Regions from separate parts of the Streptomyces sp. NPDC058335 genome, predicted to be linked through region 1. Evidence: riboswitches for the same ligand, from Rfam matches in the RefSeq annotation. Region 1 holds a riboswitch; the other holds the start of a gene.
What was found. Region 1 has a riboswitch for cyclic di-AMP ahead of ACFWJX_RS25380 (M23 family metallopeptidase). Riboswitches for the same ligand answer to the same signal wherever they lie in the genome.
Positions count from the first base shown of each region.

Region 2: linked by a shared signal. The riboswitch ahead of ACFWJX_RS12485 (M23 family metallopeptidase) and the one ahead of ACFWJX_RS25380 (M23 family metallopeptidase) in region 1 are both predicted to bind cyclic di-AMP.

Region 1 covers NZ_JBHXHX010000013.1:123,461-126,996, forward strand. The annotation lists gene ACFWJX_RS25375 (M16 family metallopeptidase) at 1-601, shown strand, start outside; cyclic di-AMP (ydaO/yuaA leader) riboswitch at 863-1,030, shown strand; gene ACFWJX_RS25380 (M23 family metallopeptidase) at 1,044-1,799, shown strand; gene ACFWJX_RS25385 (GntR family transcriptional regulator) at 1,988-2,680, shown strand; gene ACFWJX_RS25390 (HPr family phosphocarrier protein) at 2,895-3,176, opposite strand; gene ACFWJX_RS25395 (GNAT family N-acetyltransferase) at 3,355-3,536, shown strand, end outside.
Region 2 covers NZ_JBHXHX010000005.1:448,863-452,398, reverse strand. The annotation lists gene ACFWJX_RS12485 (M23 family metallopeptidase) at 1-1,001, opposite strand, end outside; cyclic di-AMP (ydaO/yuaA leader) riboswitch at 1,009-1,168, opposite strand; tRNA gene ACFWJX_RS12480 (tRNA-Met) at 1,476-1,549, opposite strand; gene ACFWJX_RS12475 (dihydrofolate reductase family protein) at 1,628-2,761, opposite strand; gene ACFWJX_RS12470 (MarR family winged helix-turn-helix transcriptional regulator) at 2,881-3,402, shown strand; gene ribA (GTP cyclohydrolase II) at 3,520-3,536, shown strand, end outside.

The DNA of each region.
Region 1 (3,536 bases):
CCAGACGCAGCTGCTGATCGGCCGCATCGGCGCCGACCGGCACGCGCGCGTGTGGCCCGCGCAGGTGCTCGGCACGTACTGCCTCGGCGGCACCCTCACCTCCCGGCTGGACCGCGTCCTGCGCGAGGAGAAGGGCTACACCTACGGCGTGCGCGCCTTCGGGCAGGTCCTCAGGTCCGCGCCGGACGGCTCGGGCGCCGCGATGCTGGCCATCAGCGGCTCCATCGACACGCCGAACACCGGTCCCGCGCTGGAGGACCTGTGGAAGGTGCTGCGCACCCTCGCCGAGGGCGGCCTGACCGACGCCGAACGTGACGTCGCCGTGCAGAACCTCGTCGGGGTGGCGCCCCTGAAGTACGAGACGGCCGCCGCCGTGGCGGGCACGCTGGCCGACCAGGTCGAGCAGCACCTGCCCGACGACTACCAGGCGACGCTGTACCAGCAGCTCGCCGCGACCGGCACCGTGGAGGCCACCGCGGCGGTAGTGAGCGCCTTCCCGGTGGACCGCCTGGTGACGGTCCTCGTCGGCGACGCGGCCGCGATCAAGGCGCCGGTCGAGGCCCTCGGTATCGGTGAGGTGAAGGTCGTCTCCGCGGAGTAGAGCGCCGGAGGAGATCGCGGAACAGGAACGCTGAGCGGACCGCGGACCGCGGACCGCGGAGCAGGACGCGGCGCCGCGCGCGAAGGGGCCCTGGTGGACGGATGTGCCACCAGGGCCCCTTGATGTCCGAATTGGGAGAAAGGTTGCCTGTCTGCCCTGTGGCATGCGCTACAAAAGCCGTGTTCTGTTTGGGGATTGACGGCCGCCGCGTCTAGTTTCAACCGGGCTGTTCGTCAGGCAGTGCGCCGCAACCGCGGCACCGGACAGTCATCGCCGAGTCCCCGCATGGCGCGAGCCAGGGGAGCCGGGGACCCAACTAGGCAGTCCCTGGGGTGAATCGGACGCCCGCGCGTTTCGCGAGGGGGTCCGTAGGAGACCTTCCTGCTCCGAACCCGTCAGCTAACCCGGTAGGCGAGAGGGAAGGAAAGGACCGCTCAACTACATGGCGTCCACTTGCGCCACCGGGAAGCACCGTCGTCCCAGCCGGATGAAGCGCACCACCGCCCGTGCGGCGGGCATCGCGGCGCTCACCACCACCGGTGTCATCGGCGCCGTCGCCTCCAGCTCCGCCCTCGCCGCGGAGAACCCCGCCGAGCAGACCGGCCTCATCCCGGTCGTCAGCATCGGCGACACGGTCGCCGAGCAGATCGACGACCAGGCCGCCGCGCAGAAGCAGGCCGCCGCGCAGGAGGCCGAGCGCAAGGAGGCCGCCGCCCAGGCCGCGGCGAAGGCCAAGGCGGAGCGCGAGGCCAGGGTCCGTGCCGCCCGCGCGGCCGAGCGGGAGCGCCTGAACACCTTCGTGTCGCCGATCAGCGGCTCCTACGTCTCCACCGGCTACCGGTCCGGCGGCTCCCTGTGGTCCTCCGGCAGCCACACCGGCATCGACTTCCACGCCTCCAGCGGCACCCCCGTGCGCGCGGTGGGCCTCGGCACCGTCGTCGAGGCCGGCTGGGGCGGCGCCTACGGCAACCAGGTCGTGATCCGGATGAACGACGGCACGTACACCCAGTACGGCCATCTGTCGTCCATCGGCGTCTCGGTGGGCCAGAAGGTCGCTCCCGGCCAGCAGATCGCCCTGTCCGGCGCGACCGGCAACGTCACCGGCGCGCATCTGCACTTCGAGGCCCGCACCAGCGCGGAGTACGGCTCGGACATCGATCCGGCCGCCTACCTCCGCACGCACGGCGTGAACATCTGACGACGTACCGCGACAGATCGTATGGCCCTGGCCCTCGTGGCCGGGGCTTTCGTCGTTTCAGGGACCGTGCTGTCCAAAAAATATCCATGGATTCCGGCCCGCCATCGGAAATTCCCGCTGATTGCAATAGAGTCACGGAACACACGTCAATCGTCGACGTTTCACGGGGATTAAGGCGGAGGTCGGTCATGCGTATTCCGGCGCACTCGGTGTGCACGGCCATCCGGGACGACATCGTCGCGGGTGTCTACGAGCGTGGCAGCCGCCTCACCGAGGAACTCCTCGCGCGCCGCTACGGCGTTTCGCGTGTCCCCGTCCGGGAGGCCCTGCGCACACTCGAGGCGGAGGGCTTCGTCGTCACGCGGCGGCACGCGGGCGCGTGCGTCGCCGAACCGACCGAGCAAGAGGCCGCCGACCTGCTGGAGATGCGCATGCTGCTGGAGCCGCTCGGCGCAGCCCGGGCCGCCCAGCGGCGCACCGAGGCGCATCTCAAGGTGCTCCGCGGCCTCGTCCGGCTGGGCCAGGAGCGCGCCAGGCGGGGCAACAGCGAGGATCTGCGCTCCCTGGGGGGCTGGTTCCACGAGACCCTCGCACAGGCCTCCGGCAGCCACGCCCTGACCTCGACGCTCACCCAGCTGCGGCACAAGATCTCCTGGATGTACGCGGTGGAGGCGCCGGCCAGTCCGGTGGAGTCCTGGGCGGAGCACGGCGCGATCGTGGACGCGGTGGCGCGCGGTGACGCGGAGCGCGCGCGGGCGGTCACGGCGCTGCACACCGAGCGCGCGACCTCCGCGCACCGGCTGCGCTTTTCCGGCGGCGACCGCCAGGACCGTGTGAGGACTTCGCAACACGTCGTAAACATGTCCGGCCTCCGGCATTAACAGGAGGGCCGTATACAAAGAAGGGAATTCGGCGGAGAGATATTTCCGCTGCTCTTTTTCCGGCGCGCCCCGCATTTTGGTGGCGCGCCCTTCGCATGCCTGCGGACTATTTCAGGCATGCCTCCGGCAATTCCATCCGGGTCCGGAAAGCAGCGGAGCCGCGCCACCCGGATGGGGCGACGCGGCTCCGTGGTTGCCGTGAGCGGCAGCCGGCTCAGACAGTCTCGGGAAGCTCCTCGAGACCCTCGGCGACCAGCTTGGCCAGCCGGTCGAGGGCGATGTCCGCACCCTCGGCCTCGGAGGCGAGGACGATCTCCTCGCCGCCCTGGGCGCCCAGGCCGAGGACGGCCAGCATGGAGGCCGCGTTGACGGGGTTGCCGCCCGCCTTGGCGATCGTCACCGGGACGCCTGCGGCCGTGGCGGCTCGGACGAAGATGGAAGCGGGGCGGGCGTGGAGGCCCTCGGCCCAGCCGACGTTGACGCGGCGCTCAGCCATGTGATGCTGCCCTTCAGTGTCTCAGGTTGTCTAGACCAGTGTTCCACACGTGAAGCGTGTGAGGACGGTCCGTATGTCCCGTCCCGGTGCGGTCGTCGGATCGCGGCCTCGATCCGACCTCCGTCCCACCACAGACTGCCTCGCGCCGTTGTCGTACGCGAGCCGTACTCTGGGGCCCATGCAGAGCGCGTCGGACCGCCACGAGTATCCCGCCCACTGGGAAGCCGACGTGGTGCTGCGCGACGGCGGCACCGCGCGCATCCGCCCCATCACCGTCGATGACGCCGAGCGCCTGGTCAGCTTCTACGAGCAGGTGTCGGACGAGTCGAAGTACTACCGCTTCTTCGCGCCCTACCCGCG
Region 2 (3,536 bases), on a different contig from region 1:
CAGGCGGCCGGGTCGATGCCGGAGCTGCTGCCGCCCGGGTGGACCTCCATGTGGAGGTGGGCCCCGGTGACGTTGCCCGTGGCGCCGACGCGGCCGATGACGTCGCCGGTGGCGACCTTCTGGCCGATGCTGACGCTGATCGAGGACTGGTGGGCGTACCAGATCTCGGTGCCGTCATCGAGGGTGAGCACGGTCTTGTACCCGTACGACCCGTCATAGCCGGCGGAGGTGATGGTGCCGCTGTGCACGGCCTTGATGAGCGTGCCGGTGGGGGCGGCGAAGTCGAGGCCGGTGTGGTACCCGGAGGACCAGTAGGGGCCGGCCTGCCCGAAGGTCGAGGTGATCGTGTACGAGGAGGTCGGCAGCGTGTACTGCTTGGCCAGCTCGGCGAGGCGCTCGGCCTCCGCCTTCTTGGCGGCTTCCTCGGCGGCCTTCTTCTTGGCGGCCTCGGCCTTGGCCGCGGCCGCCTTCTCGGCCTTGGCGGCGGCGTCGGCGGCGGCCTTGGCCGCGGCGGCCTCGGCGGCTTCCTGGGCCTTGGTCTCGACCTGGGTCTGCTGCGACTCGACCTGCGCCATGATCCGGCTGCGCAGCGCCTCACCGGCGTCGGCACCGCTGTCGGCGCTCTCGTCGGCGACGGTCTCGGCGCCGAAGGTGCTGAGCGCGGGGGCCGCCGTCTCCTCGGGGGTGTCGTCGTCCGAGATGAGGGAACCCACCGAGGGCAGGTCGGGAAGGGAGATGGAGACCGGCGACTTGCCGGTGTTGGCGCTGGCCATGCCCGCGCCGCCGACGGCGGCTATGACACCGACGCCGAGAACGGTGGAGCTGCGGGCGAGTCCGCCGCGCTGCTTGGCGACGCGGTGCTTTCCGCGCACCGGGCGAACGGAGTCCGCGGTGGGGTTCCATTCCTCCCAGGGGCCCTCGTCGGTGCGGTACGTGCCGTAGCCGAAGGTCTGCTGGGCGGGCACGGTGGGGGCTTCTGGGACAGGCCGGTTGGACGCCACGCGGGCGTGCTCCTTTCCTTCCGTCGCCTACCGGGTTAGCTGACGGGTTCGGAGCGGGAAGGTCTCCTACGCGCGTATACCGGCCGTGACTGTACGGCGGCTTCCGCGTGATTCACCCCAAGTTGGTGGTTCCCCGGTTCCCTTGCGGGATTCGGCGCGTGCGCACGGAGCCGACTCTTGTGACGGCTGGGACGACCGCGCTGCGTTATCGAACGTTAATAGACCCGGGGGCGGGATTCCAAGCCGTTCTGCTTGATCAACAACATTTCTGGCCTGGACTTTCGACCCACGACCGGTGAAAAACGGGCGAGTTGACCGCCGGACGGACACCCCTCAGGGGCCACAAGGGTTTTGATGGTGACTCAGATGTTATGCACAGGGCTCCGACGCGATCACGGAAGGTGACGTCAGTGCCGCCCCGAACGCACCGAGGGCCGGAATCCCATGATCAGGATTCCGGCCCTCGGCCTTGAGTAGCGGGGACAGGATTTGAACCTGCGACCTCTGGGTTATGAGCCCAGCGAGCTACCGAGCTGCTCCACCCCGCGTCGGTGTGACACCAGTCTACGCCATGCGGGGGACGCTCAGAACCACGGTCGGACCCGGGGGGCCGCGCAGGGGGTCCGTCAGAGCAGATGACCGTTCGGCGCCTTCGCCTGCACCTCGTACTCCGGAAGTACGACGACGTCCGCGCCCGCGGCGGCGAGCAGGCCGCTCCCGTCGGCGTCGGTGACGAAGGTGTCCGGCTCCCGCCAGGCCGTCACGACCCGGCGCACGCCCGCGTCGAGGATGAGGCGGGCGCACGGGGCCGGACGGGAGGAGCGCCGGGCGCAGGGTTCCAGGCTGCTGTAGACGGTCGCGCCGGCCAGCCGGGGGTCGGCGGCGTCGATCTTGGCGAGGGCCGCTTCCTCGGCGTGGACGACGGGATCGCCAGCCTCCCGGGAGTGTCCGCGCGCCAGCTCCGTGCCGTCGGCCGCCACCACGACGGCGCCGACGCTGAACGCGGTCCGCGAGGGCGGGCAGGCGGCGGCCAGCTCGCAGGCGAGGGCCAGCCAGTGCCGGTCGGCGGCGGCGGGGAGCGGGCCGGCGCCGGGCGCGGTGGGCTCGTACGACATGAGGACCACGTCCTCGATGCGCCGGGTCCCGACCAGCCGCAGGCGTCCACCCTGATAGCCCCCGGGGCCGAAGAGCCGGGGCGCGTCCGGGTCGCCCACGAACAGCGGGGCCGTGACGAGCTGGAGTTCGTCGGCGAGGCCGGCCTGGAGGAGCTGGGTGTGGACCGTGCCGCCACCCTCGACCATGAGGCGCCGTACGCCCCGTACGTCGTGGAGGTGTTCCAGGAGCCGGCGCCAGTCGAGGCCGGGACCCAGCGGGACCACGTCGGCCGCGCGGCCGAGACCGAGGGCACGGGCGCGGTCCGCGCCGGTGCCCGTCGTGTAGAGGACCTTGTCACCGCCGGTGTGCCAGAACTGCGCCCCCGGGTCCAGCTCCCCGGTACCACTGACCGTCACCTTGAGGGGGTACTCCGGCTTCCCTGCGGCCACCCGGGCCGCGCGGCGGACGGGTGAGTTGACCAGCAGGCGCGGGTTGTCGGCGCGGATCGTGCCGGCCCCGACCAGGATGGCGTCGACGGAGGCCCGCACCTCGTCGACCCGGTCGAAGTCGGCCGGGCCGGACAGCAGCAGCCGGTCGGGGCCGGTGTCGTCGAGGTAGCCGTCGAGGGAGACGGCGGCGGACAGCAGGACGTACGGGTACGGCATCGGCGCGGGTCTCTCCGGGATCGGGGTCGGAACGGACGGATGCCCGGGTTCGGCGGGACGGCGGGGCCCGGTCGGACAACGGGCTTGGTTCAAGTTTGAAACAAACCTACACTGGAGGCATGACGACCCGCTGGCTCACCCCCGAGGAGCAGCGCGCCTGGCGCGCGTACATCGCCGGATACCTCCTCCTGGAGGACGCGATCGACCGGCAGCTCCAGCAGGAGGCCGGCATGCCTCACGCCTATTACTCCATCCTCGCCAACCTCTCCGATGCGCCGGAACGGCGGCTGCGCATGACCGACCTGGCGGAGCGGCTGAAGGCGACCCGCAGCAGGCTGACGTACGCGGTGACGCGGCTGGAGAAGGACGGGCTGGTGCGGCGCGAGGACTGCGCGTGGGACAAGCGCGGGAGCGTCGCGGTCCTGACGGACGAGGGCATGGCGGTCCTGGAGAACGCGGCGCCCGGTCATGTGGACACCGTACGCAGCCTGCTGTTCGACCGGCTCACGCCCGAGCAGGTGGGGCAGCTGGAGCAGATCTTCACGCAGGTCGCCCAGGGTCTCCAGGGGGACGGCGGCGAGGCCGCGCCCGAGGATCTGCCGTGGCGCCGGCGTTCGTCGCCCTGCTCCGGGGCGTCGTAGCCACGCCACCGTGAGCCGCGGCACAAGTCCGTTGCTTCAAATTTAAAGCATGGGGTAGGGTCGCGACCGTAGATCTGCTTCAAATCTGAAGCAGAACACCGGACCCGGAGAACCCGCATGCTCGACACCCCCGC